DNA from 2 places in the Massilia niabensis genome. Region 1 is predicted to be linked to the other one. Evidence: predicted binding sites of a transcription regulator. Region 1 holds the regulator's gene; the other holds the start of a gene.

Region 1 (7,317 bases):
GCCTTCCAACACTTCGCCATGTTCGAAATTGCGGCGCACCAGCGAGCGTTCCATGCGCAGGCAGTCGGCCACGCCGAGCGCGGCCCCGCGCAGCAGCATTTCATGCGTCACGCTCATCAATAGCGGCGAGCGCTGGCGCATCGCCGCCAGGGCCTTTTGCGCGAACGGGGTGCCGTCGTTTTCAAGGGAAGCCATGATCGCCGCGACCGACCCGGCGCTGAAATGCGCATCGATCGCACTGCGCGCGCCTTCCAGTGCACTCGGGCCTGCCTTACCCGCACACTGCGCGCCGAATGCGCGGATCGCCGCCACCAGTTGCGCGCCCGGCGTGGTATCGATCAGCGCGTTCAGTTCGCCCAGCTGCGCGCCCGGCACGAACAGGTCCGCCAGCCCGACATACAGCGCATCGGCCGCGCCGATCGTCAGGCCCGTCAAGCCCAGGTAGTTGCCCAGCTGCCCAGGGGCATGCGACAGGAAATGGCTGCCGCCGACGTCGGGGAACAGGCCGATGTTCACTTCCGGCATCGCCATCCTGGTGCGATCCGTGGCGATGCGCAGGCCCGTCTCCGGTCCACCCTGGGCGATGCCCATGCCGCCGCCCATCACGACCCCATCCATCAGCGAGATATACGGTTTCGGGTAGAAGTGGATCAGGTGGTTCAGCGCATATTCTTCGGTGAAGAAATCTTCTAGCAGCGCGCTGCCGCCCGTCGGGCTTGCGTGGCCGGCCTCGTGGAAGAAGCGGATGTCGCCGCCCGCGCACAGGGCTTTTTCGCTGCTGCTGGTGATCACGACGGCGTCGACGGATGCGTCGTCGCGCCAGGCCAGCAGGGTCTCGGTCAGGCGCCGCACCATGGCGAGCGACAGCGAATTGAGGGCCTTGGGCCGGTCGAGGGTAATCACGCCGGTGCCGTTGGCAACGCGGGTCAGGACATGGTCGGTCATGGCGGGCAAGATGGTTGAAGAGGCATGCATTTTACCCAAGCCGCTGCGCCGGTTCCACAATTGAAAAGGGCGCCCTTCGGCGCCCTCGTTCAGACGGTGCTTCGTTGCCGATCAGACAGCAACAGCCTCTCCGCCTTCAGGACGGCGCTTGAGCGCCTCGTGACTATGGTTTTGCAGGATGGTCTTGTACTTCATCACCTGGCGATCCAGCCTGTCCATGAGCAGGTCGATCGCGGCATACAGGTCTTGCGCCACACTTTCCACGTGCACCATCTTGCCGGAAAGGCGCAGGTTGATCTCGGCTTTCTGCCTTTTGTCTTTTTCAGTGAGGTTATCGATGGCGAGGATGACGTGGGAGTCGATCACTTGATCGAAATGGCGCGTGATGCGTTCCAGCTTGTTCTGTACGTATTCACGGATGGCAGGGGTAACGTCGAGGTGGTGACCGCTGATAGTGAGATTCATACACACTCCTTTGAAAAAGAAACGGCTGACGCAGCACGCTTGGGTCGCGCATGGCTGCCGTTGTTACAAGGATTTGCGGAGACTGACCGGAGGGATCTTGAGGGCCTCACGATATTTTGCAACCGTGCGGCGCGCGATGACCATGCCTTGTTCACCGAGCATTTCCGCGATCTTGCTGTCGGATAATGGGTTCCTGGGGTCCTCTGCTCCTGTCAGTTGCGCAATGAGCGCCCGGATCGCCGTCGAAGAGGCTTCGCCCCCCGCTTCGGTGGCGACGTGGCTTCCGAAGAAATACTTCAGCTCAAACATGCCGTGCGGGGTCAGCATGAATTTCTGAGTTGTCACGCGAGAAATCGTGCTCTCGTGTAGGCCTAGTGTATCAGCAATCTCGCGGAGCACAAGGGGACGCATGGCAACCGCGCCATGGCTGAAAAAGTTGCGCTGACGCTCGACGATGGCCTGCGAAACGCGCAGGATCGTGTCGAAACGCTGGCGCATATTTTTAATTAACCACTTCGCTTCCTGCAGTTGCGCGCTCATCTGGCCTTCGCCCTTGCCCTGCTTGAGCAGGGCCGCGTAGACGTTGTTCACGCGCAGGCGCGGCATGACTTCGTGGTTCAGCATTACGCTCCAGCCGGACCCGGTCTTGCGGACAATAACGTCCGGAACCACGTAGTCCGAGGTGCTCGACGCAAAGGCCGCGCCCGGGTGCGGATTGCACTGGCGGATCACGGCTTGCGCTTCGCGCAGGTCTTCGTCGTCGCAGTCGAGCGCCTTTTTCAGCTTGTTGAATTCGCGCTGGGCGAACCAGGTCAGATAGCCCTCGACGATTTTCAGGGCCATGCGCCGGGTCACCAGCGGCACGCCCGGCATCTGCCGGATCTGCAGCGCCAGGCACTCGCTGGCGCTGCGTGCGCCGACGCCGACCGGATCGAGGCTTTGCACCAGCGCCAGCGCGCAGCGCAGCTCGTCCATATCGACTTCCAGCTCTTCGGGCAGGCGCGCGTGGATCTCGTCGAGCTGCTCTTCCAGGTAGCCGTTGTCGTCGATGGCGTCGATCACCAGTTCGGCCAGCGCGCGGTCGCGCGTACTCGCACCCGTTACCCGGATCTGTTCCGACAGGTGCTCGCGCAGCGTCACGCCAATGGCGCCCAGCTGCGGCCGGCCATCGTCGTCGCCGTCGCTGCCGGATGCACGCGGCGCGTCGCCCCAGTCGGCATCGGCCTCGCCGCGCTCGACATCGCCGCCGTTGGCATCGAGCGCCTCGCCAGCCTCCCCTGGAGCGGCTGGCTCGTCCCCGTTCGGCGCCGGCGCATCGGGCTGCTGGACGGGCGAATCGTTGATGGCGCCGTCAGCCAGCAGGCGCACGGAATTGTCGAGCGGGTCGTCGATCCGCTCGAGCAGCGGGTTATCGGAGAGGATCTGCTCGATCTCCTGGTGCAGTTCGAGCGTGGACAGCTGCAGCAGGCGGATCGACTGCTGTAGCTGTGGCGTCAGCGCCAGGTGCTGCGAAGTCCGGAGTTGCAGGGATTGTTTCATGATGCCGCTTGGTTCTTCGTTTTAACTACATGCGGAAGTGTTCGCCGAGGTAGACGCGTCGTACCGACTCGTCGGCGATGATGTCGTCAGGGCGGCCCGAGGCCAGCACGGCGCCCTGGTTGATGATATAGGCGCGGTCACAGATGCCAAGCGTCTCGCGCACATTGTGGTCGGTGATCAGGACGCCGATGCCGCGCTCCTTCAGGAAGCGCACGATGCGCTGGATCTCGATCACGGCAATCGGGTCGACCCCGGCAAACGGTTCGTCGAGCAGCACGAAACGCGGGTTGGTGGCGAGCGCGCGCGCGATCTCGACCCGGCGCCGCTCGCCGCCCGACAGCGACAGCGCCTGGTTCTCGCGCAGCTTCTCGATCTGCAGTTCGGCCAGCAGGGAGTCGAGCCGCTCGTTGATCGCGGCTTTGGTGAGCGCCTTGCCGTTGTCGTCACGCTGCAGTTCCAGCACGGCGCGGATGTTGTCTTCCACCGTCAGTTTGCGAAACACCGAGGCTTCCTGCGGCAGGTAGGACAGTCCCAATACCGCGCGCCGGTGGATCGGCAGGCTGGAAATGTCGGTGCCGTTGATTTCGATGGTGCCGGCGTCCGACGGCACCAGGCCGACGATCATGTAGAACGAGGTCGTCTTGCCGGCGCCGTTTGGCCCGAGCAGGCCGACGACTTCGCCGCAACCCACCTCGAGCGACACGTCGCGCACGACCAGGCGCTTGCCGTAGCTTTTCTGCAGCCCCCGCACAACCAGGGTGCTGCTGTCGCGTACATCCTTCATTATTTCTTTCCTGCCTGCACTGGTGTGGGAGCCTGCGCCTGTGCCGGCGCCGCTGCCGGAGCTGTACGACGGGGCGCGATGATCAGGGTGCCGCGCCCGCCGCCGACTTTCGTCTGGCCGCTCGGGTCGTTGCGCACGGCGGCCACTTCGCGCCGGTTGTCGTAGGAGATGTAAGGACCGATGAGTTCGTTCGTGACGCGTCCGTTTTCGAGTTCCTTCACGACCGCTTTCGAGAACAGCTTCACCACTTCTTCGCGCTCTTCGTACTCGATGCGCTCGGCCTGGCCTTCCATCCACAGGTCCGGCCCGCCGTCGCGCTTCTGGCGGAAGGTCGCCACGCGTCCCGGATTCGAGGTCAGCGTCACGCTCATGTAGCCTTCCGGCGTTTCCTTGACCAGCGCGCGGTCGGATTTCAGCGTCAGCGTGCCGCGGGTGACGATGACGTTGCCCGTCAGGATGCGCGTCTGCGTGACCTCGTCCAGGTCGGCCGTATCGAATTCGATGACGGCCTGCTTGAGCGAATCGGCCTTCTCGGCCGAGGCCGACAGCGACAGCAGCGCCAGGCAAGCGGCGGCGAGCACGTGGTGGAAGGTTTTTTTCATGTGTTCTTGTTCCTGTTATGGAGTGGGGGCGGCCTGCCGGCGCGGCGGATAGACGATCCGCCCGCGTCCGCCGAGCTGTATCTTCTGGGTCGGGTTCTCGGCCACCAGGCCGACCCCATCTACCGAAGACGCGCCGAGCGTCATCTGCACCGGGAGCTTCGTTTTGATGATTTCGTCGTCGGCCAGCACAGTCAGCGCCTCGGTCCGGGCGTGCAGCGCTTCAGTGGTCGGCGTGGCCGGGCGCACGATGTTGACCTTGCCCATCAGTTCGACCCGGTTCTCGCCATGGAAGACCTGGCCGCGCTCGGCCTGCATCGTCATGCGAGGGCGGCCCGGGGCCATGCTCTCGACCACGGGCCGGGTCACCTCCGACATGTCGGGCTTGGGATGGTGCACCAGGCGCGCGCCGGACATGACATAGCGCGGCGAGCCGGTCTCGGTCATGCGCACGAAACTGAAATTCTCGACAATATAATCGGGCTCGCTTCCCCCGTTGCCACCGACCACCTCGTCTTCCGACTGGATCGCCTGCAGCAGCCAGAAGCTGCCGAACGCAAAAAACACCGCGGTGAGCATCAGCCCCAGCGTGCGCCAGCGGTGAGCGGTGCGTTTATTCACGTAGGTCGCCATGCTTGTGTTTGTCCCTTAAGCAAAATAAGGGGCCAGTGCCTGTTCGTAGCTGCCCTGGGCGCGCATTACGAGGTCACAGACCTCGCGCACGGCGCCGCGGCCGCCGCCGGCTTTGGTGACGTAATGGGCGCGGTGCTGCACCTCGGGATGGCCCGTGGGCACCGTCACCGCGAAGCCGACCTTGGTCAGCAGCGGCAGGTCGATCACATCGTCGCCGATGTAGCCGCACTGCTCGGCCGTGATGCCGGTCTGCGCCAGCAATTCCGCGAACGCGACGCGCTTGTCGTGGAAACCCTGCCAGACGTGGGTGATGCCCAGGTCCCTGGCGCGTGCGTTGACGATCGGCGAATTGCGCGCGCTGATGATCGCGGTGGCCACGCCCGTCTTTTGCAGCAGCTGGATGCCCAGGCCGTCGAGCACGTTGAAGGTTTTCGTGACCTCGCCGTCCGGGCCGTAGGTCAGGCTGCCATCGGTCAGGATGCCGTCGACGTCGAAAATCATGACCTTTACACGCGCCGCGCGTTCCATGTGTGCAAGTGGCGTCATCAGATCACCTTCGCCCGGGTCAGGTCGTGGATGTGCAGCGCGCCGACCAGCACGCCGTCGCTGTCGACTACCAGCATCTGGTTGATGCGGAATTCTTCCATGATCGCGACCGCGTCCACCGCCAGCTGGTCGGGGTGGACGGTGCGGGCGCCGACGTGCATGACGTCGCTGATGAGCAGCTTGCTGAAGTCCTGCTCGCGCTCGATCAGGCGGCGCAGGTCGCCGTCGGTGAAGACGCCCAGCGGGTGCATTGCCGCGTCGACGACGGCGGTCATGCCCATGCCCTTCTGGCTCACTTCCAGCAGCGCCCGGGCCAGCGGCAGGTCCGGGGCGACGGCGGGAATCGCCTCGCCGCTGCGCATCACGTCGCGCACATGGGTCAGCAAACGCCGTCCCAGGGCGCCGCCCGGATGCGAGCGCGCAAAATCTTCTTCCCGGAAACCCCGCACATCGAGCAGCGCCACGGCCAGCGCATCGCCCAGGGCGAGGGTGACAGTGGTGCTGGCGGTCGGCGCCAGGTTCATCGGGCAGGCTTCCTTCGCCACCGAAATGTCGAGGTGGACGTCGCTCAGCAGCGCCAGGCGCGACTGGGGCTTCCCGGTCATCGCGATCAGGGGCGCACCCATGCGCTTGACCACCGGCAGGATGTCCATCAGTTCCGACGATTCGCCGGAGTTGGAAATGGCGATGAACACGTCTTGCGAGGTCACCATGCCGAGGTCGCCATGGGCGGCTTCGCCAGGGTGCACGAACATGGCCGGGGTGCCGGTCGAGGCCAGCGTCGCGGCGATCTTGCGCGCGATGTGGCCGGATTTGCCCATGCCCGAGACCACTACGCGGCCCGTGCAGGCGTACAGCACGGCCACGGCGCGCACCAGGCTGTCGTCGGCGTCGAGCCGCGCGTGCACGGCAGAAATGGCTTCGGCTTCGATCGCCAGCGTCTCGCGCGCCAGTGCCATCACGCGCCGGGACTGGTTCTCGTCAAAACTGTTCAGCATTGTTTTTTCATCGGTTACACTCATGACCGAAGTATAAACGAATTGAGAAAGCAAAAAACTTGCCAGACGTAACAAACTACGACATCGTGGGTCCACAACCCAGCACTGCATGGCATCCGGCCTCGAACTGACCCTCCTCCTGCTCGGCAGCGCCGTGCTCGGCGTGGTCGTGTTCCGGTCGCTGCACCTGCCGCCGATGCTGGGCTATCTGGCCGTCGGCGTGCTGATCGGGCCGCATGCGCTCGGCCTGGCGGCGGAGACCGGGTCCACCCACGCGCTGGCCGAATTCGGCGTCGTGTTCCTGATGTTTTCGATCGGGCTGGAGTTTTCGCTAGCCCAGCTGCGCGCGATGCGGCGCATCGTGTTCGGCCTCGGGCTGGCGCAGGTCGTGCTGACGATTGTCGCGGCCATGCTCGGGGCCCTCGCGTTTTCGATATGGATGCCGCAGCTGGCCGTCAGCTGGCAGGCTGCCTTTGCCCTGGGCGGAGCGCTGGCCATGTCCTCGACCGCGATCGTCGTCAAGCTGCTCACCGAACGGCTGGAACTGGAAAGCGAACACGGCCGGCGCATTATCGGCATCCTGCTGTTCCAGGACCTGGCCGTGGTGCCGCTCCTGATCCTGATTCCCGCACTGGCGAAAAATCCCGAAGACCTGGCGCCGACGCTGGCCTGGGCCGCCGTGAAAGCGGCCGCGGTGCTCGCCCTGCTGCTGTTCTTCGGCCAGAAGCTCATGCGCAGCTGGTTCACCATGGTTGCCAAGCGCCGCTCGCAGGAGCTGTTCATGCTGAACCTGCTGCTCGTGACGCTG
Region 2 (7,317 bases), on a different contig from region 1:
ATCAGGAAGGCGCAGACCAGGCCGGCGAGCAGGGCGGCGCCGAACACGGCCGAGAACAGTGCCAGGCGGTTCGGGCCGGACGCTGTCGTGGGTACCAGCGGCGGCTCGACCACGCGGAAGGTCATCATGTTCGTGGCCGAGGTCAGGTCGCCGGACAACCTGGCCTGTTCGCGGCGCTGGACCAGCTGCTGGTAGTTTTCGCGGTTGACTTCGTAATCACGGTTCAGCTGGACCAGCTGGGCCTCGACTTCCGGCGCCGTCGTGCTCTGGGTGCGCAGGGTCGCCACGCGGTTCGAATATTCGTTGACACGGGCACGCAGGGCGGCCACGCGCGATTCGGCATCCGACAGCGACACGGTCAACTGCTGCATCATCGGGCTGGCGGCGGCAATTGCGGGGTCGGGCCGGCTCTTCTTCGCCGCTTCCTTCTTCTGGACCTGGAGCTGCTCGACCAAGCGCTTGGTGCCGATGATGTCCGGATGCTGTTCGGTGTATTGCAGGCGCAGCGTGTCGAGGTTCTTCTGGGCGGCGGCAAGGCGGCTTTCCAGTTCCGGATCGACCACGGTACCGCTGCTGGTGACGGCGCCGCCACCAGTGGCCATGCGGCGACGGATCGCGCTGGCTGACTGCTCGGCCTCGGCCAGCTCCAGGCGTGCCTGGCTCAGGGCGTTGTCGGCGGACGCAACCTTGCTGCCGAAATCGCCGCCATTCGGCAGCAAGCCCATGTTCTTGATCTTGAATTCCTTCAACCTGTTCTCGGCCGCGGCTAGCTTTTCCTCGGTGTTGCGGATCTGGTCGTCGATGAACACGATCGCCTTGTCGGATTCCTGCTTCTTGCCACCGAAACTGCCTTCCATGAAGATCGTCAGCAGCGACTGGACCACGTCCTTGGCCAGTTTCGGATCGGTCGAGGTGTAGCTGATGGTATAGATGTCGTCGCGATTGGTACCGGCCATGGTGATCTTCGACATCAGCTCGTCGACCATCCGTTCTTTTTCGTTGGCGGTCGTTGCCTTCACGTCGAGATCGGTATCACGCATCACCTTTTCAACGTTCGGGCGGCTAATCAAGGTCTGGCGCATGAACGCGACCTGTTGCTGCACGTTCGGCAGGGTGGTCATGCCGGCCAGCAGCGGCTTGAGGATACTCTGCGTGTCGACATAGACGCGCGCCGAGCTTTCGTACTGGTTCGGCAGCTTGAGCACGACTGCCCAGCCGATCAGCGCCACCAACCAGGTGATGGCTACTGCATGCCAACGGTATTTACCGATGGCCTTAAGGAAATTCAGGATTAGGGCTGTTATCTCTGCCATCTCATCAGTCTCGCCATGAGTGCCTGGCAGGAAGCCAGGCACGAACATTCAATAAAAGAACACGCATCATCGCTTGTAGTTTGTGCAATTGCAATTGCATGCCGGAAAATCGTGCTAATAAACGCCTTGCATAGAACGCGTTACAACACAAATTCCAAACTGCAACGCCGAAAACGGGCACTGGCTGGTGTCTGAAGCGCTATTATTGCCGCCAGACAAACTTCCACACACGTAAAATGTTGCGTTTCATTAATGTACTACTAGAAGCAATTCGTCCCGGACTTGAGTCCCGAACAGCGTCTTTGCTTAACATCAAGCCGAGGTATTGTAATATTGAAATTGCAAAAGGGCCTGCACGATTGATTCCCTCCCGAAATAATGAGTGCAAACTGAATAAGGTATTGCTGCACCGCCGCATGCTCACCACGTGCGCCGGCCTGGCGCTGGCTGCGCTAACGGCTGCCCCCGCCCATGCCGACGGACTGACGCGCACGATCACCGCCATCAAGCCCTCGGTCGTCGGTGTGGGCACCTTCCTCAAGACCCGCAGCCCGTCGGTCATGTTTACGGGTACCGGTTTTGCCGTCGGCGATGGGCTCTCCATCATCACGAATGCGCACGTGGTGCCGGCCGTGCTCGACGGCGCGAAGATGGAAGAGCTGGGCGTGGTGGTCGGCGCTGGCCGCGAGTTCAGCTTCCGCCCGGCGCGCCTGGTGGCGCTCGACCGCGGGCGCGACCTGGCGCACCTGCGCTTGACTAGCGGGGCGCCGCTGCCGGCGCTGGCGCTGGGCGATTCGCGCGCCGCGCTCGAAGGGCAGGCGCTGGCGTTTACCGGCTTTCCCCTCGGGATGGTGCTGGGACTGAACCATGTCACGCACCGCGCGATGCTGTCGGCGGTGACGCCGATCGTCATCCCGTCGATGAGTTCGCGCGGGCTCGATGCGCGCGCCATCACGCAGCTGCAGCGCGACCCCCTCAAGATCTTCCAGCTCGACGGCACGGCCTATCCCGGCAACAGCGGCAGCCCCGTGTACGACCCGGAGACCGGCGCCGTGCTCGGGGTGATCAATATGGTGTTCGTCAAGGGACTGAAGGAAAACGCGATTAGCAGTCCCAGCGGCATCAGCTATGCGATCCCGGTTCAGTACGTGCAGGAGCTGTTGCAGCGAAAGTAAAAAAATGAAATATTTCAATCGTGCACGCCTTATTGGCTCCCATGATTACGATACAATACGCCGGTTTGATGGCTAAATAACAATTTTTAATTTGCAATAACAACAGTTTGGCGATGCCGCCACTGCTTGTCGTGAAGGGGAATGAAGTGAGCAAGATCATGACGAATCTGACGAAACTGGCCCTGGCTTCGGCCTGTGCCCTGACCTTGTCCGGCTGCGCAGTGTGGGACAAGTTCCGGTCGCCGTCGCAGTCGGCCGTGTCGATGGCGGGCGTGGTACCAGCCGACTACCTGATTGGCCCGGGCGATGCCGTCAATATCATCGTCTGGCGCAATCCGGAAGTGTCGATGTCGGTGCCGGTCCGCCCGGACGGCAAGATCACGACCCCGCTGGTCGAAGACCTGCCGGCGGCGGGGAAAACCTCGACCGAGCTGGCGCGTGATATCGAAAAGGCACTGGCAAAGTTCATCCAGCAACCGGTCGTGACCGTCGTCGTCACCGGTTTCGTCGGCAACTACGGCGAGCAGATCCGCGTGATCGGCCAGGCCGCCAAGCCGCAAGCCCTGCCGTACCGCCGCGACATGTCGCTGATGGACGTCCTGATCGCCGTCGGCGGCGTCACCGAGTTCGCCTCGGGCAATCGCGCCAGCATCATCCGCACGGTCGATGGCCGGCAGCAAAAGCTGAATGTGCGCCTTGACGACCTGATCAAGGATGGCGACATCTCGGCCAACATGCCGATGCGCCCGGGCGACATCCTGGTGATCCCGGAGAGCTTCTTCTAAACCTCGATACTGTCGGGTTTTCTTACAACGGCGCCTCAGGGCGCCGTTTGTCATTGAAGGGCCCCTGGTTGATACCTGCAATCCTGCCGGCGGCACGCGCTCCGGCTGCGCACGCGCTGCTGTATATATGCACTGCCACCGGCGCGTGGCGCCAACAGGGCCACCATGCCACCTGCTTCAGCAAACCTTCATGTCGCCGCGGGCACGCGCCGGACTGTCAGGCGCGTGCTGCCGAGGGTGGCGTAGGAGCGTTCTTACAAAGCCACGGGAGGATTTTGTAGGAGCAACATTGTTAACTATTTCTTATAATAAAACAAAGATTCCTAAGAACATTGTAATAGAAAAATATGCTGTCGATATACTTTACAAGGGCATTGATCGGGGTCTAGATGCGTGCATTAAGTATCTGATTTTTAAAGAAAATCAAAAGCTGGCACAGCGCTTGCTAATAGGTGAGTGTGTTTGCCCAACCGATCAACTCCACTGAGGAATAGAATCATGAACTTTATGAAGAAACTGGCTTGCGCCGCCGCTGTTGCAATGTCCTTCGCTGGTGCCGCTAACGCGGAAGTCGTGCTGAACGACTGGGTCTTCAATCCAGGCGGTACCGGCTATGCAAACGGCCAGGAAGTCAATGAATACCTGGACGTGAACGGCAACGCCTTCATCCAGCTGACCCCAACCGGCGGCTCGAGCTTCACCTTCACCGAACACGCTGTGTTCAACATCGTCCAGGCTGACAGCAACGGCCAGCTGTTCCCAGTGAACTTCCCAGGCGGCAACATCAGCGCAACCTTCGAAGCGACCGGTCGCGGTAACTTCAGCGGCGCCTTCACCTTCACCGGTGGCACCATCCGCATGTACCAGAACCCGACCAATGGCCAGTACGGCACTGAGGCCGGCATCTACGGCGCGAACCTGGGCAACGAGATCGCTTCGTTCAACGTGCTGGCCGGCGGCGGGGGCGAAGTCGATGCAAGCGGCTCCCCAGTCAACAACGGTCAAGTGACCGTGCTGGCACAAGCCACCCAGATGGACGCTGGTTACTTCTTCCGTGGCAATGGCCAGGACCTGTCGCTGGAAGACATCATGGCCTTCGCCTTCACCAATGCCAACACCGTCGGTGAGCCGACCGCCCGCCTGGTGAACGAAGTCGCTTGCCAATACGCAGGCTTTACCGGCAACGGTTGCAACGGCAGCGCCTACGGCAACACCCCTGGCGCGTTCTTCGTCTCGAACAACGGCCAGTTCAAGCTGGCTGAAGTTCCAGAGCCAGGTTCGCTGGCCCTGTTCGGTATCGCGATGCTGGGTGCTGGCGTTGTCAGCCGCAAGCGCGCCAAGAAGGCCTGATTCGCCTCCTGAACGCAGTAGAGTTGGATGAAAAGAGCGGGCTTGCCCGCTCTTTTTCTTTGGCCGCTCGGTTTTGCGTATGGTTATGCCATAGCAAATAGGAATCGGTTTTCTTTACAGTCGAGTTCGCTTAGCATGAATAAAAATTATTAAGTCGTTGATTTTTAAGTACTTTACATAGCTGGCACGATGATTGCTTATATCTAAGCAGAACGCCCACTTGATCAACCTTAATAAAGAATCCTAATCATGAAATTCCTGAAAAAACTCGCTTGCGCTACCGCTGTTGCAATGTCCTTCGCTGGCGCCGCCAGCGCGGAAGTCGTGCTGAACGACTGGGTCTTCAATCCAGCCGGTACCGGCTTCGCAAACGGCCAGGAAATCAACGAATACCTGGACGTGAACGGCAATGCCTTCATCCAGCTGACCCCAACCGGCGGCTCGAGCTTCACCTTCACCGAACACGCTGTGTTCAACATCGTCCAGGCTGACAGCAACGGCCAGCTGTTCCCAGTGAACTTCCCAGGCGGCAACATCAGCGCAACCTTCGAAGCCACCGGTCGCGGTAACTTCAGCGGCGCCTTCACCTTCACCGGTGGCACCATCCGCATGTACCAGAATCCGACCAACGGCCAGTACGGCACCACCGCTGGCGTGTACGGCGCTAACCTGGGCAACGAGATCGCCTCGTTCAACGTGCTGGCCGGCGGCGGCGGTGAAGTCGATGCAAGCGGCTCGCCAGTGAACAACGGCCAGGTCAGCGTGCTGGCAGAAGTCACCAGCATGGACGCTGGTTACTTCTTCCGCGGCAACGGCAATGACCTGTCGCTGGAAGACATCATGGCCTTCGCCTTCACCAACGCCAACACCGTCGGCGAGCCGACCAACCGTCTGGTGAGCGAAGTTGCTTGCCAATACGCCGGCTTCACTGGCGCCGGCTGCAACGGCACCGCCTACGGCAACACCGCCGGCGCGTTCTTCGTCTCGAACAACGGCCAGTTCAAGCTGGCTGAAGTTCCAGAGCCAGGTTCGCTGGCCCTGTTCGGCATCGCGATGCTGGGTGCTGGCGTCATCAGCCGCAAGCGCGCCAAGCAGGCTTAATTGCCTCCTGAACGCAGTATAGTTGGATGAAAAGAGCGGGCTTGCCCGCTCTTTTTTATTGGCTGTCCGGTTTCAGGCCGGGATCCAAAATGAAAAAGCGGCGGCGACCTCGATGGTCGCCGCCGCTTCTTTTTCTGGGCGGATCGCTTGCCCTGACTGCGTCAGCGCTTCATCAGTTCGGCCAGCGGCCGGCGCACCGAGCGCGCGTCGGGGGCAGGGCCGTAGCCGAGGCGTCCCATGTACACCGGGAACAGGTCATCGTTGAAGATCAGCGCCTCGGTCTGGCCTTGCAATGCCCGGGCGGCGGCTTCCAGCTTCGGCTCGGCCGTGAAACGCGTGCCTTCGCGCGCGTATTTCGAAAAAATCAGGGGCGTCATTTCCGGCTGCATGTACAGCCCGAGCGTGGTCATGGTCAGCCAGAAGCGCTGCAGGGCGCGGCCGGCGGCCACGTAATCGTCGATCGACTGCGGCGCGCGATGGGCCTTGAGCACGAAGTGGGCGGCGCAGGCCAGGCCGGGCGCCAGGTCCATCTGCAGGCGCGGCGCCCAGGTGCCCATCAGCGTGTTGACGGTGGCCATGCGGCGCCAGCTCACCATCGCCCATTTCATCAGGTGCAGGGTCATCGTGTCGACGCCGAGCGCACCGGCCGGTACCTTGTCCGGGCTGTGCCTGCGGTTTTCCCAGTCGATGATGCTGCGGTGCGTCTCGAAGGCCTCGGGCATCGTCAAGCGCAGCCGGGCATTATTGAACATCAGCCTGGCGGCCTGCCATTTCTGGTCGCGGGTTTCCAGCCAGGTGAGGGAATAGTCGGGCGCCACGGTCGACGCCAGCACGCGCTTGTGCTCGGCGGTGAGCGGCGTGGTGCGCATCGGCCGGCGCTGTACCGTGCGCTTGTCGATGACGTCGATCAGGGGGCTGCGCGCCACGCCGGGGTCGGCGGCGAAGCGCACGTCGAACACCGGGTGCGTCTCGCGCTCGCCCGCGCGGCGCTGGGCGTCGGCGCGCAGCCCCTGGCCGCTGGCGGCAATCGCGATGGTCTCGAGCAGGGTGCCGAAGGCGATCTGGCTCGGATGGCCGTCGAGGTCGTAGACGCAATGGTCGCGCGTGTCGTAGGCATGCACGGCAAGGTGGTCGGGCGCGACAATCTCGAAGCGCCAGGTCTGCATGTTGTCGCCGCTGGGCGCCCAGCGCGCCAGCTCCAGGATCTGTTCGATCTGTGTACTCATCGTGTTGCTCCCGCAGCGGCCAGGTCGGCAGCGGCCAGGTCTTTGGCCAGCTGCTTCTTGCCGATCTTGATCATCAGGCGATGCAAGGGGTTGCGATTGCCGCCCGGGCGCCAGGTGCGCACCAGCTTGTTACGGTAGGCATCGAACTGGATGCCCCAGGGGGCTGCCAGCACGCGTCCGCGGCCGAGCAGGATCTTGAGTGCCTCGGTACCCATCACGCCGGCGCACAGCTGGCAGGCCATGATGGTCGAGGGACCGCGGCGCTCGACGAAATTGACGGCCTCGGGCAGCACCAGGTAGGGGCGGTGCAGCCCGGCCGGCGCCAGGCCGACGACGAAGTGGACGGCCTTGTCCGTTTCCGGCAGGT

The links. Region 1 encodes sigma-54, which starts transcription at its own class of promoters, with help from an activator protein. Its sites were predicted from a motif close to TGGCANGNAANCTGCTTT; they were not measured.
Region 2: the regulator sigma-54 is predicted to act here: its motif matches at 4,806-4,823, upstream of pepA (flocculation-associated PEP-CTERM protein PepA).

Annotation. Positions count from the first base shown of each region.
Region 1 covers NZ_JBHSMU010000008.1:85,005-92,321, reverse strand. Annotated here, with positions in the region: gene ACFPN5_RS07355 (enoyl-CoA hydratase/isomerase family protein) at 1-945, opposite strand, end outside; gene hpf (ribosome hibernation-promoting factor, HPF/YfiA family) at 1,057-1,410, opposite strand; gene ACFPN5_RS07345 (RNA polymerase factor sigma-54) at 1,474-2,949, opposite strand; gene lptB (LPS export ABC transporter ATP-binding protein) at 2,975-3,733, opposite strand; gene lptA (lipopolysaccharide transport periplasmic protein LptA) at 3,733-4,335, opposite strand; gene lptC (LPS export ABC transporter periplasmic protein LptC) at 4,351-4,953, opposite strand; gene ACFPN5_RS07325 (KdsC family phosphatase) at 4,981-5,511, opposite strand; gene ACFPN5_RS07320 (KpsF/GutQ family sugar-phosphate isomerase) at 5,511-6,533, opposite strand; gene ACFPN5_RS07315 (monovalent cation:proton antiporter family protein) at 6,619-7,317, shown strand, end outside.
Region 2 covers NZ_JBHSMU010000009.1:508,170-515,486, forward strand. Annotated here, with positions in the region: gene ACFPN5_RS10425 (XrtA system polysaccharide chain length determinant) at 1-1,313, opposite strand, end outside; gene ACFPN5_RS10430 (S1 family peptidase) at 1,730-2,488, shown strand; gene ACFPN5_RS10435 (XrtA/PEP-CTERM system exopolysaccharide export protein) at 2,602-3,273, shown strand; gene pepA (flocculation-associated PEP-CTERM protein PepA) at 3,772-4,623, shown strand; gene pepA (flocculation-associated PEP-CTERM protein PepA) at 4,873-5,724, shown strand; gene ACFPN5_RS10450 (nitroreductase family protein) at 5,886-6,950, opposite strand; gene ACFPN5_RS10455 (ThiF family adenylyltransferase) at 6,947-7,317, opposite strand, start outside.